DNA from 2 places in the Clostridium sp. CM042 genome. Region 1 is predicted to be linked to the other one. Evidence: riboswitches for the same ligand, from Rfam matches in the RefSeq annotation. Region 1 holds a riboswitch; the other holds the start of a gene.

Evidence for each region. Region 1 has a riboswitch for nickel and cobalt ahead of ACWJJ7_RS06995 (AI-2E family transporter). Riboswitches for the same ligand answer to the same signal wherever they lie in the genome.
Region 2: another riboswitch for nickel and cobalt. It lies ahead of ACWJJ7_RS01165 (cation-translocating P-type ATPase); the one in region 1 lies ahead of ACWJJ7_RS06995 (AI-2E family transporter).

The regions. Positions count from the first base shown of each region.
Region 1 is NZ_CM143646.1:1,463,004-1,474,529, reverse strand. It holds gene ACWJJ7_RS07030 (ATP-binding cassette domain-containing protein) at 1-849, opposite strand, end outside; gene ACWJJ7_RS07025 (ABC transporter ATP-binding protein) at 856-1,866, opposite strand; gene ACWJJ7_RS07020 (ABC transporter substrate-binding protein) at 1,942-3,501, opposite strand; gene ACWJJ7_RS07015 (ABC transporter permease) at 3,536-4,441, opposite strand; gene ACWJJ7_RS07010 (ABC transporter permease) at 4,411-5,418, opposite strand; gene ACWJJ7_RS07005 (HAD family hydrolase) at 5,640-5,771, shown strand; gene ACWJJ7_RS07000 (alanine racemase) at 5,976-7,082, shown strand; NiCo riboswitch at 7,167-7,262, shown strand; gene ACWJJ7_RS06995 (AI-2E family transporter) at 7,343-8,506, shown strand; gene ACWJJ7_RS06990 (NYN domain-containing protein) at 8,653-9,405, shown strand; gene ACWJJ7_RS06985 (hypothetical protein) at 9,620-10,186, shown strand; gene ACWJJ7_RS06980 (response regulator transcription factor) at 10,231-10,923, shown strand; gene ACWJJ7_RS06975 (sensor histidine kinase) at 10,901-11,526, shown strand, end outside.
Region 2 is NZ_CM143646.1:205,250-216,775, reverse strand. It holds gene ACWJJ7_RS01165 (cation-translocating P-type ATPase) at 1-2,331, opposite strand, end outside; NiCo riboswitch at 2,442-2,535, opposite strand; gene ACWJJ7_RS01160 (DUF1523 family protein) at 2,989-3,372, opposite strand; gene ACWJJ7_RS01155 (YraN family protein) at 3,758-4,126, shown strand; partial or broken gene ACWJJ7_RS01150 (ribonuclease HII) at 4,164-4,646, opposite strand; gene ylqF (ribosome biogenesis GTPase YlqF) at 4,800-5,645, opposite strand; gene lepB (signal peptidase I) at 5,653-6,165, opposite strand; gene rplS (50S ribosomal protein L19) at 6,280-6,630, opposite strand; gene trmD (tRNA (guanosine(37)-N1)-methyltransferase TrmD) at 6,855-7,580, opposite strand; gene rimM (ribosome maturation factor RimM) at 7,577-8,068, opposite strand; gene ACWJJ7_RS01120 (KH domain-containing protein) at 8,153-8,380, opposite strand; gene rpsP (30S ribosomal protein S16) at 8,415-8,657, opposite strand; gene ffh (signal recognition particle protein) at 8,708-10,057, opposite strand; gene ACWJJ7_RS01105 (putative DNA-binding protein) at 10,068-10,415, opposite strand; gene ftsY (signal recognition particle-docking protein FtsY) at 10,526-11,437, opposite strand; gene smc (chromosome segregation protein SMC) at 11,489-11,526, opposite strand, start outside.

The DNA of each region.
Region 1 (11,526 bases):
TTCTTCTAAATGATCATCTATAATCGGGTTATACTTGATACGGTTTCTATTTTCTGCACAATCTGGATCAGGGACAAGTATTGATGAAAACAATGCCTTAGTATAAGGATGAATTGGATTGCGATATAATTCGCAAGTTTCAGCGAGTTCAACAATTTTTCCATGATACATAACACCTACTCGGTTGCAGACATACCTTACCATTGCTAAGTCATGTGAAATAAATAAACATGTCATACCATTTTCTCTTTGAAGCTTTTTAAATAAATTGATAATTTGAGCTTGAATTGAAACATCTAAAGATGCAATCGGTTCATCAGCAATGATGAATTCGGGATCAAGACTAAGTGCTCGTGCAATTCCTACACGTTGCCTCTGTCCACCTGAGCATTCAAATGGATAATAGTCCTTATAGATTTTATCAAGGCCTACTAAATTCATAAGCTTATAAACTTTCTCCATGCGCTCTTCTTTCTTCCTATACATTTTTTGGATTATAAGAGGCTCCTCAATAATTTCTTTTATAGTCATTCGTGAATTTAGAGATGATGTTGAATCTTGAAATATAATTTGCATATTTCTATTTATAAGTCTTTTTTGAGCTCTGTAAATCTTAGGATCTGAAATAAGATTTCCTCTATAATAGATTTCTCCCTCTGTTGGCTTATGAATATTAATAATGCTTCTGCCAGTAGTTGATTTGCCTGAGCCAGATTCACCCACCAAGCCAAATATTTCTCCTTTATAAATCCCAAAAGATATATCATCAACTGCTTTAATCAAAGTATTTCTATCTAATTTGAAATATTGCTTTAAATTTCTAACTTCTAATATTTTTTCGTTTTTCATTTCATATCACTCCACATTTCTCAAATTTAATGGGGGATTTATTTTTGGGGCATCTTTGTGTAAAAGCCAAGTTGCAGCACTATGTGTATCACTGATTTTAAACATTGGTGGTTCAGCTAGATAATCCATCTTCAAAGCATATTTGTTTCTCACCGAAAAAGCATCACCCTTTGGCGGGTCCAATAAATTAGGGGGCATTCCTGGTATGAAATTCAAAAATTCCTCATCAGAATGAATTTTAGGTAAAGAAGACATTAATCCCCAAGTATAGGGATGCCTTGGATCGTAAAAGATATCTTTAGCTGTACCAATCTCGACAATTTTACCTGCATACATAATTGCAATTCTTTGGGCAATATTTGCAACAACACCTAAATCATGCGTGATAAATATGATTGATATCCCAGTTTTTACTTGTAACTCTTGAATAAGCTCTAATATTTGTGCTTGGATAGTCACATCTAAAGCAGTGGTTGGTTCATCAGCAATTAATACTTCAGGGCTACAGGCCAGTGCTATTGCAATAACACTTCGTTGTATCATTCCTCCAGAGAAATGATACGGATACTGATTAAATCTTTTTTCTGCATGATCTATCCCAACAAGTTCCATCAATTCTATGCTTTTCACTTTTGCTTCCCTTTTGCTAATTTTTTGATGAATCAGTACCGCTTCCATGATCTGTTTGCCAATAGACATAGTGGGATTTAAAGAAGTCGTAGAATTTTGAAATACCATAGATATGTCCTTGCCTCTCACCTTATTCATAGATTTTTCCGATAAATTTGTTATGTTCTCCCCATTAAGAATAACTTCTCCACTTTTTATACAGCCATTTTCGGGAAGTATGCGTAAAATGCTTTTACATAATACTGTTTTTCCAGATCCTGATTCTCCAAGTATCGCTAAAACTTCTCCTTTTTTCAGAGAAAAAGAAACATCTCTAACCACCTTCACTTCACCCGCTTTAGTTGAAAAGCTTACGACTAAATTATTTACTTCTAACAAATTGTCCATATTCGCTCCTAGTCATTAAAAACCACAAAGGAACATTATGGCACCATTGTGTTTCTCTTTATTTTTTTTAATTTCCTACTGAATTGTCCACTCTGTAATATTCCAGAATATTCCGACGCCGTGGTGACCTAATACTGTTTCTGGGGTAACCCCTTTTATATTAGGCTTTGAAACATATAATGCATCGATGTATGTTATAAATGTATATGGCATATCTTTAGCTAATTCGATTTGGAATTCTTTGTAATATTTTGATCTCTCAGCTTCGACATCAGTTTCTCTTGCTTTCTGTAATAACGCATCAACTTTGGCATTTGAATAGCTGTTAAAATTACTACCTTTACCTGTTACAAACACTTTATAAGTGTGATCGTCCGGATCAAATGGACTTCCCCACCCAATCAGGAATGCGTCTTGATTCTCCCAATCGATTTTTGCCTGCATCACAACCTTCATATCAACCCCAATTGCTTTAAACTGTTGTGCACAGACGTTTGCCATATCAACTCTAACCTGGTCTCCTTCATTGCAGTTGACAGTAAATGATATTTTCTTATTGTTCTTTTCATATATTTTGTCCTTGCCAAGCTTCCAGCCCGCCTTTTCAAGCTCTTGCTTCGCTTTTTTAGGATTATAATCAAATTTTTTCATATCAGGGTTGTTATATTCTCCGGCCTGAAGTGGTGAATATGCTACTTTCCCCTGTCCTAATAGAACACTGTCCAAAATAGCTAATCGATCAATAGCATAACTTAAGGCATTAGGTAATTCTGGATTTAACTTAAATAAGGGACTATTAAAATTATACATAATTCCTCTGTAGTCTGATGTTTTCATATCATAGATAACAAGCTCCTTATTATTTTGAAATTGACCAGCATCATGTGGTGTAACCTGCGCTAAATCCAATTCTCCTGATTTTAATTGCAGGGCTCTTGCCTTTGTATCCTCTATAATTTTAAAGACTACTTTATCAATTTGTGGTTCTTTTACATAGAAATCTTTATTTTTTACAAGAGTAATGCTTTGTCCTTTATCCCAGCTCTCCATTTTAAATGGACCAGTTCCGATTGGAAATTGATTAAATTTATCTGTTGCAATATCTTTTCCTTCTAAGAGGTGCTTAGGTAAAATACCAATCGTCAAATAATCCAGCATTGCGATATTTGGTGCCTTTAAAGTTATTTTTAACGTAGTCTTGTCTACCACTTTAATCTTGGTAATATCTTCATAGTTGGAGGCTATTTCTGAAGCATTTTTAGGATTTATAATTGTATCTAAAGTAAACTTCACATCCTCTGCCGAAAAAGGTTCATTGTCATGCCATTTTACATCATTTCTTAATGTAAAAGTATATGTTTTTGCAGCTTTATCATATTTCCAACTTTTTGCAAGTCCTGGAACAATCTTGTTGTTTTTGTCATGAGTCGTAAGGCCACTAAAAATCAGGGAATTAATTTCTCCATGTTCATATAATGCGGGATTGATACTTGAATAATCCCCACTTCCATAAACTAAAACCTTTTCATTCGATGTTGCTTTCTTATCAGCATCACTATCACCACCACAGCCTACTAATAAAGCCATGCTCATAATCAGCGCCACTCCTAAAATCATTCGTTTTTTTAATTGCATAATTTTTCTCCTTAATATTTATTATTTTATAAATTTATAAATTACTAAATTCTTTATTGTTTTTCTTCCTCACATAGTTTCCTATATTTGTTATGCAAACCAATGTAACCACTAAAAATATACCAGGAATCAAGATAATCCACCAGTAATTTGATAACAATGCTTTTTCCGAAAGGGAGAGCATACTACCCCATGAAATAATTTCAAGTGGAAGACCAATCCCTAAAAAGCTCAAAGTTGATTCTATTGAAATGGCGCTTCCGATATTAATAACCACCATAAACATTATTGATGAAATGAAATTTGGTAGCAGATGCCTTTTTAAAATATAAAAGAATTTACCTCCAGCACATTTTGCTGCTAAAATGTATTCACTATTTCTAATTTGCCTTACTTCACTTCGTACAATTTTAGAAATGTTCATCCAACTAGTTAGCCCAATTACAATGGAGAGAGATACTGGATTTGCTTCTCCTATCATTGCTTGAATGAAAATTATGGTCAAAATTGATGGTATACTAAGTGCGATTTCGGTAAATCTCATCATTATATCATCTAATAATTCAGATGCAACACCACTGAGGCTTCCATATACAATTGCGATTGTAGTTGATATGATCGTAGCTAATACCCCAATAAATAAAGAGATTCTACCGCCATACCAAATCATAGTAAAAATATTTCTTCCTAAAGAATCTGTACCGAAGTAAAAGGTGCTGTTAGGAGCTACATTAATATTACCTAGGTCCATATAAGAAGGATCAACTTTCGTTATTATCCCGTAAAAAATACATCCAAGGATGATTGTAAGTAACATTCCTATTGAGATATAAGGTCTTTCTTTTATATGTTTTTTTAAGTTTTTTCTTTCAGGTACTTTTACTTTCTCTGGAATATAATTTTCTCCAACTATTTTAAAGTCCCTATGTTGTCGTTCCAACAACTCTCACCCCGATCATGTTTCATTCTTGGATCTATTTTATCGTTAATTACTTGTGCTAGCATATTTACGAAAACCACCAGTATCCCTGTTATTAAGCAAAGTACCATCAGCATATTATAATCATGATATTTAGCGCTCTCAAAGGATAGAGAGCCAAGTCCAGGATAAGAAAAAACTTTTTCTGCCACATAAGTTCCTCCTAAAATATGAGAAACGGATATTGACATAATACTAATATAAGATGGCATAATATTTTTTAAACAATGTTTATATAAAATTTTCTTTTTACTTAAACCCTTAACTTTGCATAATAACACATAATCTTGTCTGATTTCTTCTACTAATTTATTTCTAATCATGTATGTGTAATACCAAAGGTGACTCAATATCAGAACAATTAAAGGAAGTAGAAGATGCTCTACTCTACTTCCAATGTTGCTGGATTGCCCCAGCCCATAGGCACCACTTGAAGGTAATATCTCTAAATTAATACTAAAAATTAAAATCAGTATAAGCGATACCCAAAACGATGGAATACAAGTGGTTATAACACCTATTTTGCAAATAACTTTATCTATGAGCTTGTCCTCATGTAAGGTGCAAAAAATTCCTAAAAGTAGAGCAAATAAAAAGGTTAATATATAAGAAAGACCCCCTAGTATAACTGTATTTATATAAACATCTTTAATTACTGTCGTAACGTTCTGTTTATATTTATAAGATATACCATATTCACCATGAGTCGCATTTGCTAACCAGCTAATATATTGCCTATATATAGGGTCGTTTAATCCGAGCTTTTTCATTGCATCCAGTTTTTGTGTAGTATTCATCCTTTCAACGCTTTCGCCATAATAAGACATTAAAGGATCTCCAGGTGATAACCTTGCCATGTAAAAGACAATGATAGACAGCAGAAATATAACCAAAATGAACTGTACTATTTTTTTTTCTATGTAAATCACATTATTCATAACATTCTATCCTCTCCTAAATAACATAAAAAACGCAAAAAACACGAAAATTCAGCTCCTTCTTCAAAAAAGAAAAGAGTCGAAACCTTCGTGGTTTAATTTTAATAGTTATTAAATTTTAATAATAAATTTTTACTATAAAAAATTATTCTTCTGAATAAAGACGCAAGATTCGTCTTGCATATTTAGTCTATATTATATTTCTAATTTAGTCAAATAAAATGGCAATAGGGGATAACCTTAATGATTTAGATATGATAAAAAACTCTGGATTTGGTGTAGCAGTAGAAAATGCTCATGAGGAGGTGAAAAAGTATTCTAATGTTATAACAAAATCAAACGATGAGCATTGATTTGCATATGCTTGTAATGAATTAATCCATTTTTAAATTAATTAACCAGTTGAGATGATGTATATACATTTTGGATGGCTTATTTAAATTATTCCTATTATGGGTTATAATGTGGATAAGTTAAGAGGATTAAGTTCATATTAAAAACTTATTTAAAACCTAGGAAATATATTCTAAACATAAAATATTTTAGGGGGAATTGGTATGAAACAAAAAACTTATCAAAGTATTAAATATCCAATATTAGAAATAAGTTTAAAAAAGGTACGCGAAAATATTGAATACATGGTGGGTTTATGTAGCGCTCAGGGGATAAGCATTGCTGGAGTAGTTAAGGGGTTTAATGCAATACCAGAGGTTGCAGAACAGTTCGCACATGCAGGGTGTACATATATAGCAAGTTCAAGAATGGACCAAATAATTAAACTAAAGGAATATGGAATAGAGAAACCTTTTATGATGATTAGAATTCCAATGTTTAGTGAAATAAAAGAATTGGTACAATATGCTGATCTTAGTCTAAATTCTGAAATAGAAACATTGAATATGATTGAAAAAGAATGTGAATTACAAGGCAAAAAACATAAGGTGGTTTTAATGCTTGACCTTGGAGATTTAAGAGAAGGCGTCTTTAATGAAAACGAATTCATTGATTTAGCGGAATATGTAGAAAATAATCTTGAGAATATAGAGTTATATGGAGTAGGAACAAACTTAGGTTGTTATGGGGCAATAATTCCTACAGAAGAGAATTTAGGAAGACTTTGTAATATTGCTGAAATAATTGAGAGTAAAATAAACAGGAGACTAGAGATGATTTCCGGAGGTGCTACAAGTTCAATACCTTTAATAATAGATGGGAAAATGCCTGAAAGAGTAAATAATTTAAGAATAGGCGAGGGGATACTATTGGCACAAGATTTAGAGGAGTTCAGGGGATATGATATGAAACATATGCATAAAGATACTTTTGTGCTAAAAGCTCAGGTTGTGGAAATAAAAGATAAGCCTACACATCCTATTGGGAAAGTATTTATTGATGCTTTTGGAAATAAACCAACCTATGAGGATAAAGGAATAAGAAAAAGGGCGTTACTTGCAGTGGGAAAACAGGACTTTGGCTTACACGATAAGCTAATCCCACAAAAACAAGGTGTTAAAACTATAGGAAGTAGTTCAGATCACTTAATTATAGATATTGAAGATTGTGATAGTGAAATTAAATTAGGGGATATACTCGATTTTCAAATGTACTACCCACCAATGATGTATTTAAGCGGATATTCAGGTATATCAAAGGTTTTAATATAAGTCATATACAAAAAATAAAAATATTGACATATAATAGCCTTGTATGATAAATTTAAGGGAATCTCTTTGTATTGTATATAAATAACAGTACAAACTGAGCAGGTGATGAACTTGTAAAAAAGTTCGTGAAGTTGGACCTAAATGGCAATAGGATTAAAATTATACACCTGTGGGACAGTTTATTGTTCTACGGGCTTTTTTATTTGTATTAATAAATATGACAAATGCAAAGATAATTAATTACTAAGGGGGATATAATCATGAAAAACAGATTAGACAGAAAGTATCTTAAGTATGTACTATATGTTGCCCTCACGGCAACCTTGATTTTTATAAGCTATAATATAGTATTTAATTTCAAAGAGGTTTTTAGCAATATTACTAGTACGATCAATTCTTTATTTTCAATGATTTCTCCACTCATTATTGGTTGTATAATTGCTTATCTATTATATCCATTATCAAAGATTATAAATGCTTTTCTTGTTAATCACTTAAAACTTAAATATAAGCCCCATTTGATTAGCATTATACTAACATACTTAGTAGTGATTTTATTATTTATTATACTTATTTATAGTATCTATGCAATGATTGGTGGACAAATTAGTCACAATGAAACCTTATCAGTTATGTTCGCAACTATTAGTGATTATATAAAACGCTATAATGAGCTCTATGATTATATTAACAGAAAAATCACGCAAAGTGGTTTCTCCCTCGATATAAAGGGGTATTTATCAGAAGCTATAAAGCAGGTATACTCATATTTATCACTTTCTATAGATAGTACAATTAAACTATTTGCAGGTATAAGCAACAGCATTGTAAACAGTTTTATTGGTTTGTTTATTTCCTTTTATTTATTAAAGGACTATGAATTTTTTAGAAAGCTATACTTGAATTCTGTGAGCCTTATAATGAAGGAAAGTAGATTTAAGAGACTTAATAAAACTCTTTTTGAAATTAATTATATTGTATCTAGGTTTATAAGAGGACAGCTCCTTGATGGTTTAATAGTTGGATTACTTAGCAGTATTGGACTGTCTTTTGTAGGCATTGATTTTGCTATTCTTATTGGATTTACAGCAGGTATTGCCAATATTATACCTTATGTTGGTCCACTAATTGGTTGTATTCCAGCAATTATTGTGGGTATTCTTAGCCCAAATCCTATTCAAGCTCTATGGGCAGTGCTTTTGCTTCTTGCGGTTCAACAACTTGATGGTGCAGTTATATCACCAAAAATTGTAGGAGATAGCATGGGTCTACACCCGATTTTCATAATCATGGCAATAACTATCGGGGGAAGTTTAGCAGGTATAATTGGAATGCTTTTATCTGTACCTATTGCTGGTATAATTAAACTATTTTTAATAAAGATTATAACAAAGCGAACAGATGAAACGGGTAGCGAAGTTTAAAACCAGGTTAATAGTTAATTATTGAAATATAGAAGGAATATTTGGAATTTTGTAGAATGTTATACTTAGTATGTTATTTTAAAATAATGAGTTAATAGATTTATTAAAAAATAATTTAAAGACATTAAGGTGTAAAGGAGATAAAGATGGAAAAGGATAAGAAAATTGCAGTTTTGATTGATGCTGACAATGTATCTGAAAAATATATAAGGTATATAATTGACGAAATTTCAAATCATGGAACACCTACATATAAAAGAATTTATGGCGATTGGACCAAACCTCAACTAGCTTCATGGAAGAATGTATTGCTTAATTATTCTATTAGTCCAATACAACAATATAGTTATACCACAGGCAAAAATTCCACGGATGCAGCCCTTATAATAGATGCTATGGATATACTCTATTCAAATAATGTTGATGGATTTTGCATTGTATCGAGTGATAGTGATTTTACTAAACTAGCAGCTCGCCTTCGCGAAGCCGGTATGTATGTTATTGGTATGGGAGAAAAGAAAACTCCAAAACCTTTCATTTCAGCTTGTGAAAAGTTTAAATATCTTGAAGTATTAGCTTCAATGGCGCCAAAGCATACTGAAACAACGACTATTAAAGGAGCACAAACACAAGAAGAATCAAAAGGTGGTATGATAAGTTCTGGTAAATTAGTAGAGGCTATAAAAACTATTATAACTGAGATTTCAGATGAAGATGGTTGGGCATTTTTAGGAGAACTAGGTAGCACTCTTAATAAGAGGTATCCTGATTTTGATACTAGAAATTATGGTTATGCAAAGCTGACACCTTTTGTAGCATCCTTAAAAAATTTTGAGATTAGATCAACAAAAACTAGCAATCCAAGTATAAGTCTTAAATATATTCGCAATAAAGAGTAATATTTTTGTGGTACCATGATCAAAATATATATTACTAACAAATAAAAAGGGTATTAAATAGATTTAAAGCCGCTATCTGAGTTTATGATGGCGGCTTTGCTGTTATTAGAGCAGTTTTAGATTTTCTTAATAAAGTTGTAAGAATTATGATGAGTATTTTGTAAAAAGTACCCTGTATAATTACTTATAGCTAGTTATTTAGGAGGGAAATCAAATGAGAAAAGCAAGTCTAATTGTAATTGTTCTAATAATAACAAGTATAGCAATAATATTTTCAACAAATACTAATTCATATACTCAAGCAGGAAATCTATCCTTAAATAAGAATATATATAATTTTCTAGAGGATAAAGGAAATCGAATAGAAGCCTATGATGCAGCCATAGAATTAAATCAGGGTAGTTCAAAAAATACCTGTGTTTATTTTATGTCAGAAGTCCTAAGGAGAAACAATTTTAATGTGCCCAAGGAAACAAGCAATACATCACAATTTATATCTGTACTTAAGGAAAAGGGATTTAAAAAACAAAAGGATTATGAAAACTTAAAGCCTGGAGATATATGTTTCACCACAGATGATAGGAGTGGCTTTCCAAGTCATACATATGTATTTATGAAATGGGTAAAGGAGGGAAATTACGACTATGCCTATATATGTGATAATCAAGCAAAAGATTATGAGGGTAAAGTTTATCACATTCGGAATATAAATGTTATAACTAAATCCAATGGTGCTACTAAAGATGCTTTTTCATTCTTTATGAGAAAATCTTGGTTGTAAAGTTGCTTTATTAACATATATAATATAGCCAAGGGGTGATTAGTATGACTAAGTTTAACGTTTTAATTGTAGATGATGAATATGAAATTAGGGAAGCCATTGAAATATATTTAAAAAATGAAGGAATAACAGTATTTCATGCTGTAGATGGTATAGAAGCACTGGAGGTTTTGAAGGAAAAAGAAATTCACCTTATATTAATGGATATAATGATGCCTCGAATGGATGGAATTAAAGCTACCTTTAAAATCAGGGAAAATAAAAACATTCCAATAATAATGCTTTCAGCTAAATCAGAAGATACGGATAAAATATTAGGGCTTAATATAGGTGCGGATGATTATATTACAAAGCCTTTTAATCCAATGGAACTTATAGCTAGAGTTAAATCTGGGCTGAGAAGGTATACAAACCTTGGCAATTATAAAGAACGAGAAGATGAGATAAATGTACGTGGACTTATATTAAATAAAGACTCAAAAATGGTAACAGTGGATGAAAAAGAAATAAGACTTACAGCCATTGAATATAAGATATTAGAACTTTTAATGACAAATAAGGGAAGGGTATTTTCAATTGAAGAAATATATGAAAGAGTTTGGGAAGAAACATTTTATAATGGAGAAAATACTGTGTCAGTTCATATAAGGAGAATAAGAGAGAAGATAGAGATAAATCCAAAGGAACCTAAATACTTAAAGGTGGTGTGGGGTATTGGCTACAAAATCGAAAAATAAATATGTATATATTGTAGCTTTTATTATATGTGTATATATGTTTGGACTTGCAGCCTTGACAGCAAGAGACTTTATAAAAAACAGTGAATATATAGGATCGGATTCCTATTTCACTAGTTCAAATTTTAAAAATGAATTGGTTGGTTATTTTAAGAATATGCAAGCACTTAATGGTGTATATAAAGATTATTCACAGAAATCAGATGATGAAAAGGTTACAGAAACAGAGCTAATGTCATCTAAAATGGTGTATGATTCTGGCTTGAGGAATAAGGAAGATGAAATAAACAATAAGTATAAATATGATATATTAGCAGCAGAAAAAGAAGGTAATAAAGGTAAGCTAAGCAAGATAATATATACAAAAAATGAAGAGCTTGATAAACTTAAAAAGGAAAATACAAAAACTTTAGAGGATATGAAAAAGGAAATAGCGGCATATAAAACTAAAGAATATGAGAATATTAAAAACGCTGTAAAGGAAAAAAGTATAATAAAATACTTCATAACAAGAGGGAATAACAATATTATAGATACTAATATTGCAAATGTTTCAGATATAGATTTATATGTAAAAAATAATTCATTGTACAGTATAAAATT
Region 2 (11,526 bases), 1.3 Mb from region 1:
AAGCCTCCTAAATGATTTAATTGCAAAATCAGAATCTGAACTATTAACTTTAACCAATAACATATTAGCTAGCAATATAATAGTGAGTCCCATTGCCCTTGCAAGAGGTGCATTATCTGGAGACTTATTTAAAAATGTAAAATACGTTCCGAAGGATGCTCCAAATATCACGAGTCCTTGCATAACACTTTTGAAAAGAATTTTTGCTGTTACCAGTTTTTCAAATGGATCACGTGGCGACCTTTGCATAATATCATGTTCTGCTGGCTGACGTTCCAATACAATAGAGCAGGTAGGGTCAATTACAAGTTCAAGTAAAACAACGTGTAGTGGAAGTAATAAAAGACTTGCAGGGCTTATTCCCATAAGTGGAGCAAGTAGTGCTGCAAATGCAATAGGAATATGAATAGTAAATACATATCCAACTGCTTTTCTGATGTTATCATAAATTCTTCTACCATCTTTTATGGTGTCCACAATAGTAGAAAAATTATCATCAAGTAAGATTATATCCGCTGCTTCTCTTGAAACTTCTGAACCACGTTTACCCATAGCAATACCAATATCTGCATATTTAAGAGCAGGGGCATCATTAACACCATCACCGGTCATCGCAACTATTTCACCATTTCTCTTAAAAGCCTTAACTATTCTCATTTTATGTTCAGGTATAACTCTCGAGAATACACTAATATTTTTAACCCTTTCGCAAAGCTCTTCATCACTCATTTTATTAAGCTCATCACCGGTAATTATTTTGTCACCGTTTGGCATATTAATTTTCTTTGCAATGGAACTAGCAGTTATTCCGTTATCTCCTGTTATCATAACCACACGTACACCCGCTTTGGTGCAAGCTTCAATATCTTGTTTTACAGATTCTCGAGGAGCATCAACAAGCCCAACCATTCCTAAAAGTTGCAGGCTGCATTCCTCAAGGGTACCCGGTATATCATTTGTGTTATTTATAATCATTTGTCCAACAGCAATAACACGAAGTCCTTGCTTAGACATTTCCATTATATTAGTTTCTGCTATCTTTCTTTCATCCTCTGTTAAGTTACATATTGTTAAAATATGTTCAAGTGAACCTTTTGCCGCAACTACAATGTTGTCACCATTTTTCCAAACGTGGCCCATCATTTTTGTTTCATTAGTAAAAGCATATTCTTTAATCAGTTGACCACCAAAAAGAATTTCTCTTGTGATTCCTTGTTCGCCGCAATAGGATATCATTGCCTTTTCCATTGGGTCATAGGCATCTGATTTACAACCCATACCCATTATCTTAGTTAATTTTTTTGTATCACCTGTTAAACTCCAAGTGTCTGTAACTGTCATTTTGTTCATTGTTATTGTACCTGTTTTATCAACACAAAGAACAGAAACAGCGCCTAATGTTTCTACTGATGGTAACTTCCTAACAATGGATTTATTTTTAGCAAGTCTCCAAGCACCCATTGATAAAAATACGGTTAGAATAACTGGAAATTCTTCTGGTATCATGGCCATAGCAAGAGTTACTCCTGATAAAATACTTTCTATAATTCTAGCTTTAAACATGTGATCTGTTAGATTTAAATACGTAATAATTCCAACAAAAACGAATAAAACAGCTGCAATTCCTGCACATAGTTTTACGAGCTCTCCAGTTTGTTTTTGAAGCGGTGTTGGATTCTCAGGAGCAGACACAATATTTTGTCCTATTTTTCCATATTCAGTTATTGCTCCTATTTTATCTACTAATATAGTACCAGTACCTTGTGTAACAAGAGTTCCTGTGTAGCAATAATCAGGTCGCCAATAATCAGTGCTAGTGGTGTCCTTATCTTCTGTAGTAATTTTCCATACACCCTCAGCCTCTCCTGTAAGCGATGATTCATCAATACAAAGAGTACTTTCTTTTAAAACTATACCATCAGCAGGAACTTTAACACCCTCAGCGATATACATTATGTCACCAGGCACTAAATCGAAACTATTAATTGTTTTTTCAATTCCGTCTCGAAGTACTGTGATACGCGGAGCTGACAAATCTTTTAATGCATTTAGTGCTTTGTCAGTTTTCCATTCTTGAATTACCTCAATACTAATAATTCCAATAACGAAAACAAGCATAATAGAACCATCTCTAGGTTCTCCTAAAATAAAATAAATTATAGCTGCAACTATTAAGAGTAAAAACATTGGTTCGCTAATAACTTTTAAAATCTTGTGAAAAAAGCTTTCCTTTTTTTTAGCCACAAGCTCATTCTTTCCAAATTTTTCTTGAAGCTCTTTTGCTTTCAAAGTAGTAAGTCCTTGTTGTCCTTTGATTCGTTGTTCTGTCATAAGTAGTTACCTCCATGTTTTGCTTTTTTAAGCATATTTAGATTAACTCTATGGCATTGCAATCTTCAGATATGTTCTAGAAATGGGTATAAAAAAACCGTAGAACAATAAACTGTCCCACAGGTGTATAATTCATCCTGTTGCCATTTAGGCCCAGCCCCACGAACTTTTTTACAAGTTCATCGCCTGCTCAGTTTGTACTGTAGATTTGTGTGCAGTGCAAAAAGATTCAGTTAAATCTATCATACAGACTATTATATGCCAATATCTTTTTATGTTACATCATTTGTGGTAGTACGTTAAAAAATCAAGTATGTCCCCTAATTTAGTTTCTATAATGAAAAGGTATAAATTCTTTGTACAAAACATCAATATCAATTATCAATCGATATCGAAAATTAAAAATAAATCTAAAAAATCATTGACATACTTTAGCTTTGCACATAATATAAAACATAAGATTAAAACTAATTGAGAATAACAATTTAATATTCTTGTTAGGTGAGGTTACTGTATAGAAACACGCTACTGCCTAGAAATGGCGAGAAATGTTATAACCTATATTATTATGTTTTTCATTATTTGTCCTGCTGTCGCCGATGGTACTTATGGTGCAGAGGGTGTTATAAAGTTCTATTTATTTCTCTACGTTTCTTTCTATTTTATCCCTTTAATTTTTGTAATGTTTTGATAATATGATAATAAAGGTATACTTAAACCATATGCTTTAATTTCGTATTTTCTATTAATTGTCAATCCCCAATACACATCTTCAGAATGAATTTTAAATTCTAATAAACTATTAGTATCCTCAAACACCTTTATATTACCATTCTCCATTTGTGCATAAATTAAATACGTATCAATATTATCATGTCTTATTACTCGTTTATTTGCAATGGTTACTGTATAAGTATTTCTAAAAAAATGCGGAAAGAATATAATTACACCTATAATTACAATAATGCTAATTATTATTTTTCCAATCTTAAATTTTAAAAAAAATTTATTTCTAAATTGATAAGAAATGTTTTTTTTCATAAAATCTCCTTTATTTTAATAAATCTATTTACTTTAATTGTTACTCATTTTTCTAGACATTAGAACATAATACATATAAATATTTTCTAAACTAATTTTGCTTTAATACATAGATGAATTGATTTGATATATTATAAAATTGTTCATCAAGATAATTTGGTTAATATACTTAATAATGTATGCAGTTATTTTAAATTGATCATTAGTTTTATATTTTTTAGAAGTGCATCATTTTGTTAGACTTTTGGATTTATCTATTTAAAAAGTCTCAGTTTAGATGCACCTTAACTTTTTGAATTTATAAACATTATATTGATTTTTAGCCTCTTTTAATCTAGTATTAGTATATATAGAAATTATAGAAATTTAAGGAAGGATGTTTCGAATGAAAACTTTCAATAAAGATATCGGAGCACTTGGTGAAGATATATCAGAAAATTATTTAAAAAATTTAGGATATAGAATATTAGATAAAAATTTCAGATGCAAATGTGGTGAAATAGACCTAATAGCAATAAATAAAGGCTATATTTGCTTTGTTGAGGTGAAAACTAGATATGGAATAAATTATGGGACACCCGCTGAATCAGTTACTTCTTCTAAACAGAAGAAAATTTATAAAACAGCTCAAGTATATATTTCTAGAAAAAATATTAATAACTACAATTTTAGATTTGATGTTGTAGAAGTTATGCTGAATAGTGATAATAATAATTTTTTAATTAATCATATCGAAGACGCTTTTCAATTATAATTTTCTAGGAAAATAAAAATAAAAATAAAAATATATTTTAATTTTTATTTTCATCTAAAATATTTTTCAAAAAACTTTTTCTGTGTATTGGAATAGTTCCGCATTTTTTTATTGCAAGCACATGTTCTTCTGTGCCGTAACCAACGTTTCTATCGAACCCATAATTGGGGTATTCATTATGATACTGTACCATCAGTTCATCTCTATATACTTTAGCAATTATAGAAGCACACGCTATGCTTATACTTAATGTATCTCCCTTTATTACAAACTCATTTAAATTTGAAAAGTTTTTTATTTTATAACCATCTGATAATACTAATTCTGGTTTAATAGTTAGCCCCGCACAACATTCTATAAATACTTGATTATTGCACCAACCAATGCCTTTTTCATCAATCTGTTTATTGTCAATAGCAATAATTTTATAGGCTAAGGCTTTTTCTTTAATAATATGAGCTAGCTCTTTTCTGCAAGCTATTGATAATTTTTTAGAATCGTTAGCTCTTAAGATTAAATCTTTATCCTCGTTTGATTTTAAATACTTTCTAAATTGTCTTAATTAGGCATCTTAAAAAATGACTAAAACACTGACTAATTATTTTTTAAGATGCCCTACATTTTTTCAAATAGAATTGTATATGATTATTTTCAAATGCCTTATATGACAACCTTAATCTACTCTTTCTAGAGATATAGCTCCTAATTTTCCACCTCTAAATTCGTCAAGAAGCATCACTGCTACTCTATTATAATCAATGTTACCCCTAGAAATTACTGCTCCCCTTTTTTTAGCTATATTGTCCATATTATCTAAAGGATTCTCCATAATTTCTGAAAGCTTATATCTTTCCATTAATATCTGTGCATTATTAGTCTGAAGCCTTTCTACTAATTTAAGAGCTAATTCCTCGATATCTATAACTTCATCTTTAATAGCTCCTGTAAATGCCAAATTAAGTCCAACTACTTCATCTTCAAATCTAGGCCATAATACACCTGGAGTATCCATTAATTCTATACCTAAGCTAGTTTTTATCCATTGCTTGCTTTTAGTAACTCCCGGTCTATCACCAGTTTTAGCAATATTATTTTTTCCTAATTTATTTATAAAAGAAGATTTACCAACATTAGGTATACCAACTACCATAACCCTCGTAACTATGTTAACTAATCCTTTTTTTCTTTGTCTATCATGTTTTTCTTTTAATAACTCATCAAGCGTACTCTTTATACTTTTTAGACCTTGACCTGTAATACAATTTACAGCCAATGGCTTTATAGTATCCGTTGTAAGCTTTTTTATCCAGTCTTTAGTTACTTTATCTTCAGCTAGATCACTTTTATTTAGTAAAATGACTCTAGGCTTATCTTTACATATCTCATCAATTTGTGGATTGGCGCTTGATTTAACTATTCTCGCATCTCTAATTTCTATTACAGCATCAACAAGTTTTAAACTCTCTCCAATTTGTCTTCTTGTCTTAGCCATATGACCTGGAAACCAATTTATTGTCATTGCCATACTATCTAATCCCTCCCATTTTATTGAATGGATAAAGCCTTATAACCGCTTTTCCTTCCAAAAGATTGAGTTTTACAAACCCAACATCACTACTTCGACTATCTTTACTGAAATTTCTATTATCTCCGAGGACAAAAATTGAACCTTGAGGCACCAGAGCTTCATCATAGTCTTTCATGAAATTTTCATTTTTATAGTACTCATTAATAATTTTACCATTTATGTACAATACATTATTGTTAATTTTAACTTTATCTCCAGCAACTGCTATAACTCTTTTTATTATTCTTTGACTTATATCAGCAGGGTACTTTATTACTACAATATCATTTCTCTTAGCAGCTGTTATTCTATATGATACTTTTTCAATTATTAATTTATCATTATTTTGCACCGTAGGAACCATAGATCCACCATTCACTGTTACTATTTGGAATATGAAATTTATAATAAATACAGCGATTAAAAGTGAAATTGCTATAGATCTTACTACTGCGAAAATTTCTTTTGTCAATATACACACCTACTTAATAAACTACTAAAATCACTTAATTGAAAACTTCAGAAGAATATTTACACCCAAGTTTAATTATCTTTAAATGTAAAAAGGGACTTTTCAGCCCCAATTTTATTTTCTCATTCTTTCTTTAACCTTTGCAGCCTTACCAACTCTATCTCTTAAGTAGAATAGTTTAGCTCTTCTAACTTTACCTAATCTTACAATTTCAATTTTCTCAATTACTGGAGCGTTTACTGGGAATGTTTTTTCAACACCAACACCAGATGCTACTCTTCTTACTGTGAAAGTTTCTCTTAAACCGCCGTGTTGTCTTTTAAGAACGGTTCCTTCGAATACTTGGACTCTCTCCTTGTTACCTTCACTAATTTTGATGTGAACCTTAACAGTATCACCTACACTAAATTCTGGTAAGTCAGTTCTGATTTGTTCTGATTCTATTGCTCTTATAATTTCTAACATGTGCATTCCCTCCTAAAATTTTATTGTGACGTTCATGCTCATTATAATATAGCAGAGGACCGTCCGTACTAGCACAAACTACATTTTATCATAAAAAAATATATATATCAATATAAAAACACTTTTTATGCTTATATATAAGATATTTTTAACTTTAAATAACTCTCCGGACATTAATTAATCATATTTAAAAATAACTAGTCAGTATAATCGTACATTTATACTTATTGCTTTCTTTCAAAAGCCTTACTTAATAGTTTTTTATCTTCCTTCGTAAGATTAAGGTTTTGAAATAAATCCGGCCTTTTTTCTTTAGTTATTAAGAGTGACTGCAATCTTCTCCATTTTCGTATATTTTCATGATGTCCTGAGGTCAATACCTCTGGAACCTTTTTACCCTCAAAACATTCTGGTCTTGTATACTGAGGATACTCTAGTACTCCATCATAAAAAGATTCTTCTGTGAAACTCTCCGGGCAAGATAATACCCCTGGAATTAATCTACAAATACTATCCACTATAGGAATACATGCCATTTCTCCACCTGTCAAAACATAATCACCTAAAGAAATCTCCATATCTATATAGTCATAGGTTCTCTCATCAATACCTTCGTAATGTCCACATACAAATATTAATTCTTTTTCCTCACATAGCTTTTTTGCAATATCTTGGGTAAAAGGAATACCCCGTGGTCCCAAAAATATTACCTTTCCACCATTATGCAATTTAACATCATTAATACAGTGAACTATCGGTTGAGTTTGCATTACCATACCCGCTCCACCACCATAAGGAGTATCATCAACTTTTTTATGTTTGTTTACTGCATAGTCGCGAATATTACGAGGAGAAATCTCCAGTATGTTTTTCTCTATGGCTCTTCCAATGATACTATAATTAAAAATATCAAACATTTCAGGAAATAGAGTTAAAATGTCTATTTTCATTCTTGCCATTCTTTTATCGGCTTAATTATTATTTCGCGTTTATTAATATCTATACTAACTATAATATCCTTAAGCACTGGAATGAGCACTTCTTTATTTCCCTTAACCCAATATACATCATTACCCGGCGTATGAAGAACATCATATACTTTTCCAAGTTCTTCTCCACCCTGCTCGAAAACACTGCAATTTAATAAATCAGCCACATAGTAGCTACCCTCTGGCAATTCAACAGCATCTTCGCGGCTAACCATCAAGTACTTATTTCTATATAATTCTGCTTGCTCTATGCTATCTATACCTTCAATTTTAAGTATTGCTCTATCCGCTTGAAGTTTACAACCTTCAACTTTTCTAATTTCGCCATCAATATACACACTTTTTAATTTTTTAAATCTTTCAAGACTATCAGTGAGCGAAAAGACTTTAACTTCACCCTTTAAGCCATGTGTTTTACCTATCTTACCTACACTCATAAAATCTTCCATTTAAAATCCTCCTTTCAAAATCACTTATATAAATAACCAAAACTCAAAATTTAATTAAAATAAGAGTTAGGCAGAACCTAACTCTTACTTTATTTCAACAACTACTTTTTTATTTTCTTTAACAGCAGCTGCCTTAACAACCGTTCTAATAGCTTTAGCTATTCTACCTTGTTTACCTATAACTTTTCCCATATCCTCATGAGCTACAGACAATTCAAGAATTACTGAATGCTCATGTGCTACTTCGTTTACTACTACCATTTCTGGTTTATCAACTAAATACTTTGCCAATACTTCAAGTAACTGTTTCATGGAAAACTCCTCCATTCATTACTTACAAACTTTTCTAGTTGACTGCTATTTTGCTAAGTAACCTTTTAACTGTATCAGATGGTTGTGCACCATTTTTCATCCACTTAGTTGCTTTTTCAACATCAATTTTAATAGTAGTTGGCTCTGTTGTTGGGTTATAGTATCCTATTTCTTCTATAAATCTTCCATCTCTAGGAGCTCTTGAATCTGCAACTACTACTCTATAAAATGGAGCATGTTTAGCACCCATTCTTTTTAATCTTATTTTAACTGCCATGTATAATCACCTCCTTAAATCTAAATTCAATCATTACTCAAATAGTTTTATTAAAAAGGCATTTTACCAAACAGACCTTTTTTACCAGGTTTTTGGAATCCTTTCGCTTGCTTCATAAGTTTCTTTGCCATCTCAAAATCTTTTAACACCTTATTTACTTGCTGTACCAAAGTACCTGACCCATTAGCAACTCTCTTTTTTCTAGAAGAAGAAGAACTAATTAAACTAGGATGTGTTCTTTCTGATATAGTCATTGAGCTTATAATAGCTTCAACTTTTCCCATTTCTTTTTCGCCTTGAGACAAATCTACACCCTGTAATTCTTTTTTATTTACACCTGGCATCATTTCAATTAATTTATTCAATGGTCCAAGTTTTTTCATTTGTTGCATCATTGCTAAATAATCCTCTAAATTGAATTCTTTGGAAAGAATTCTGCTACCAAGTTCTTTTGCTTCATCTTCATTTATAGCTTGCTGTGCTTTTTCTATTAATGAAAGCACATCACCCATACCAAGTATTCTTGATGCCATTCTATCTGGATAGAAAACTTCCAAATCATTCATTTTCTCGCCAACACCAACAAATTTTATAGATTTACCAGTTATTGCTTTGATTGATAAAGCTGCACCACCTCTTGTATCACCATCTAACTTAGTCAAAATTATTCCAGTTATATCTAGCTGTGAATTAAAACTTTCTGCTACATTAACTGCATCCTGACCAGTCATAGAATCTACAACTAGCATTATTTCGCTTGGCTTCACACTTGATTTTATATTTTGAAGTTCCGCCATTAAAGTTTCATCTATATGAAGTCTTCCTGCTGTATCTATTATAACTACATTATTACCATTATCTTTAGCAAAGTCTAATGATGCTTTTGCTATATCTACGGGACTCGCATTGTCTCCCATGGCAAAAACCGGAACTTCAATTTGTTTTCCAACTACCTGCAATTGTTTAATTGCAGCAGGCCTATATATATCACAAGCAACCAATAGTGGTTTTTTGTTTTTTCGTTTCAGTGAAAGAGCAAGTTTACCACCCATTGTGGTTTTACCGGCACCTTGAAGCCCAACAAGCATTATAACTGTTATCCCATTTATAGAAAACTCTAACTTACTTTCTGAATTACCCATTAAATCAGTTAACTCATCATTAACGATTTTGATAACCTGTTGCCCAGGTGTTAAGCTTTCTAATACTCCATTACCTAGACACTTTTCGCTAACATTTTTCACAAATTCTTTAACTACTTTATAGTTAACATCTGCTTCAAGCAATGCTAATTTTACTTCTCTCATAGCATTTTTAATATCTTTTTCGGAAAGCTTACCCTTACCTTTTAATTTTTTTATGGTATCCTGTAACTTAGAAGATAATCCTTCAAAAGCCATAATAAACCTCCTAAATGTTTTCAATAATCTGGGTTTTTATATCACATATAATCTTATTTATCTTTTCATCTTTTATGTTAATTTGTAAGTTATCTAATTTTGATATAATGTTTTTTAAATTTTCTTTTAGTTCATGATTTTTATTTAATAACTTTAATTTTTCTTCATATACTAAAAGCACATTATCAGATCTTTTAATAGTATCGTGAATAGCTTGCCTGCTAGTATTATTTATCTCCGCTATTTCTGATAAAGACAAATCATTATTAAAATACATATCCATTATGTTTCTTTGCTTTTCAGTAAGCAATTCACCATAAAAATCTAATAATAGGGAAATTTCAAATCTTTTTTCCATTTCATCACCTTGCTCACAAATCATATATTATCAGATTTTAAATGCAGTGTCAAGTAGTTTTACTTAACAGGTCAATATATTTATATAAGTTAGCGTCTTAGACCTACATTTTAAAATAAAGCCTCTACGAAATCTTTTGAATTAAACTCTTGTAAATCATCTACCCCTTCACCAACGCCTATATATTTAACTGGTATATCAAGTTGATTTTTTATTGATATTACAACGCCACCTTTAGCCGTGCCATCTAATTTAGTTAGTATTATACCATCTATAGGACATATTTGCATAAATTGTTTAGCTTGCTCAACTCCGTTTTGTCCTGTTGTAGCATCAATTACTAGTAAAGTTTCCATATGGGCCTCACTATACTCCCGCTTAATCACCCTATTTATTTTTGCTAATTCATCCATAAGATTCTTTTTATTATGTAGTCTACCTGCCGTATCACAAATTAGCACATCAACTTTTCTTGCTTTGGCTGCTTGAACAGCATCAAAAACTACAGCCGCAGGATCAGATCCCTCTTGATGTTTTATTAATTCCACGCCTGCTCTATTGCTCCAAATTTCTAACTGATCAATTGCTGCCGCTCTGAATGTATCCGCTGCAGCCATGAGAACTTTATATTTTTCAGCTTTTAGCGATGCAGCGATTTTACCAATAGAAGTGGTTTTACCAACTCCATTAACCCCAATTATCAAAAGTACTTCAGGTAGATTTCCATGCCGTATTGGATTTTCATCTTCACCTAATATGTCAATCAAAACTTCTTTTAAACATGGCCAGATTTCTTCTGGTTCTTTTACTTTATCTTCTTTCACCTTTTTTTTAAGCTTTTCAATTACATGAATAGAAGTCTCTACCCCTATATCTGATGTGATTAATATTTCTTCTAGTTCCTCATATAGTTCATCGTCAATTGTAATTGCTAAGTTTAATACTTCACTAACTTTTTCTGTGATGCTATTTCTTGTTTTTGTTAGTCCATCTTTTAATTTATCAAAAATTTTCCCAAACATTTCTACTCCTCCTTGTTTGTTTTTGTGACACAAAATAATTATTATAAATTTTTACTTATTCAAATCTACAGACACTATTTTTGACACTC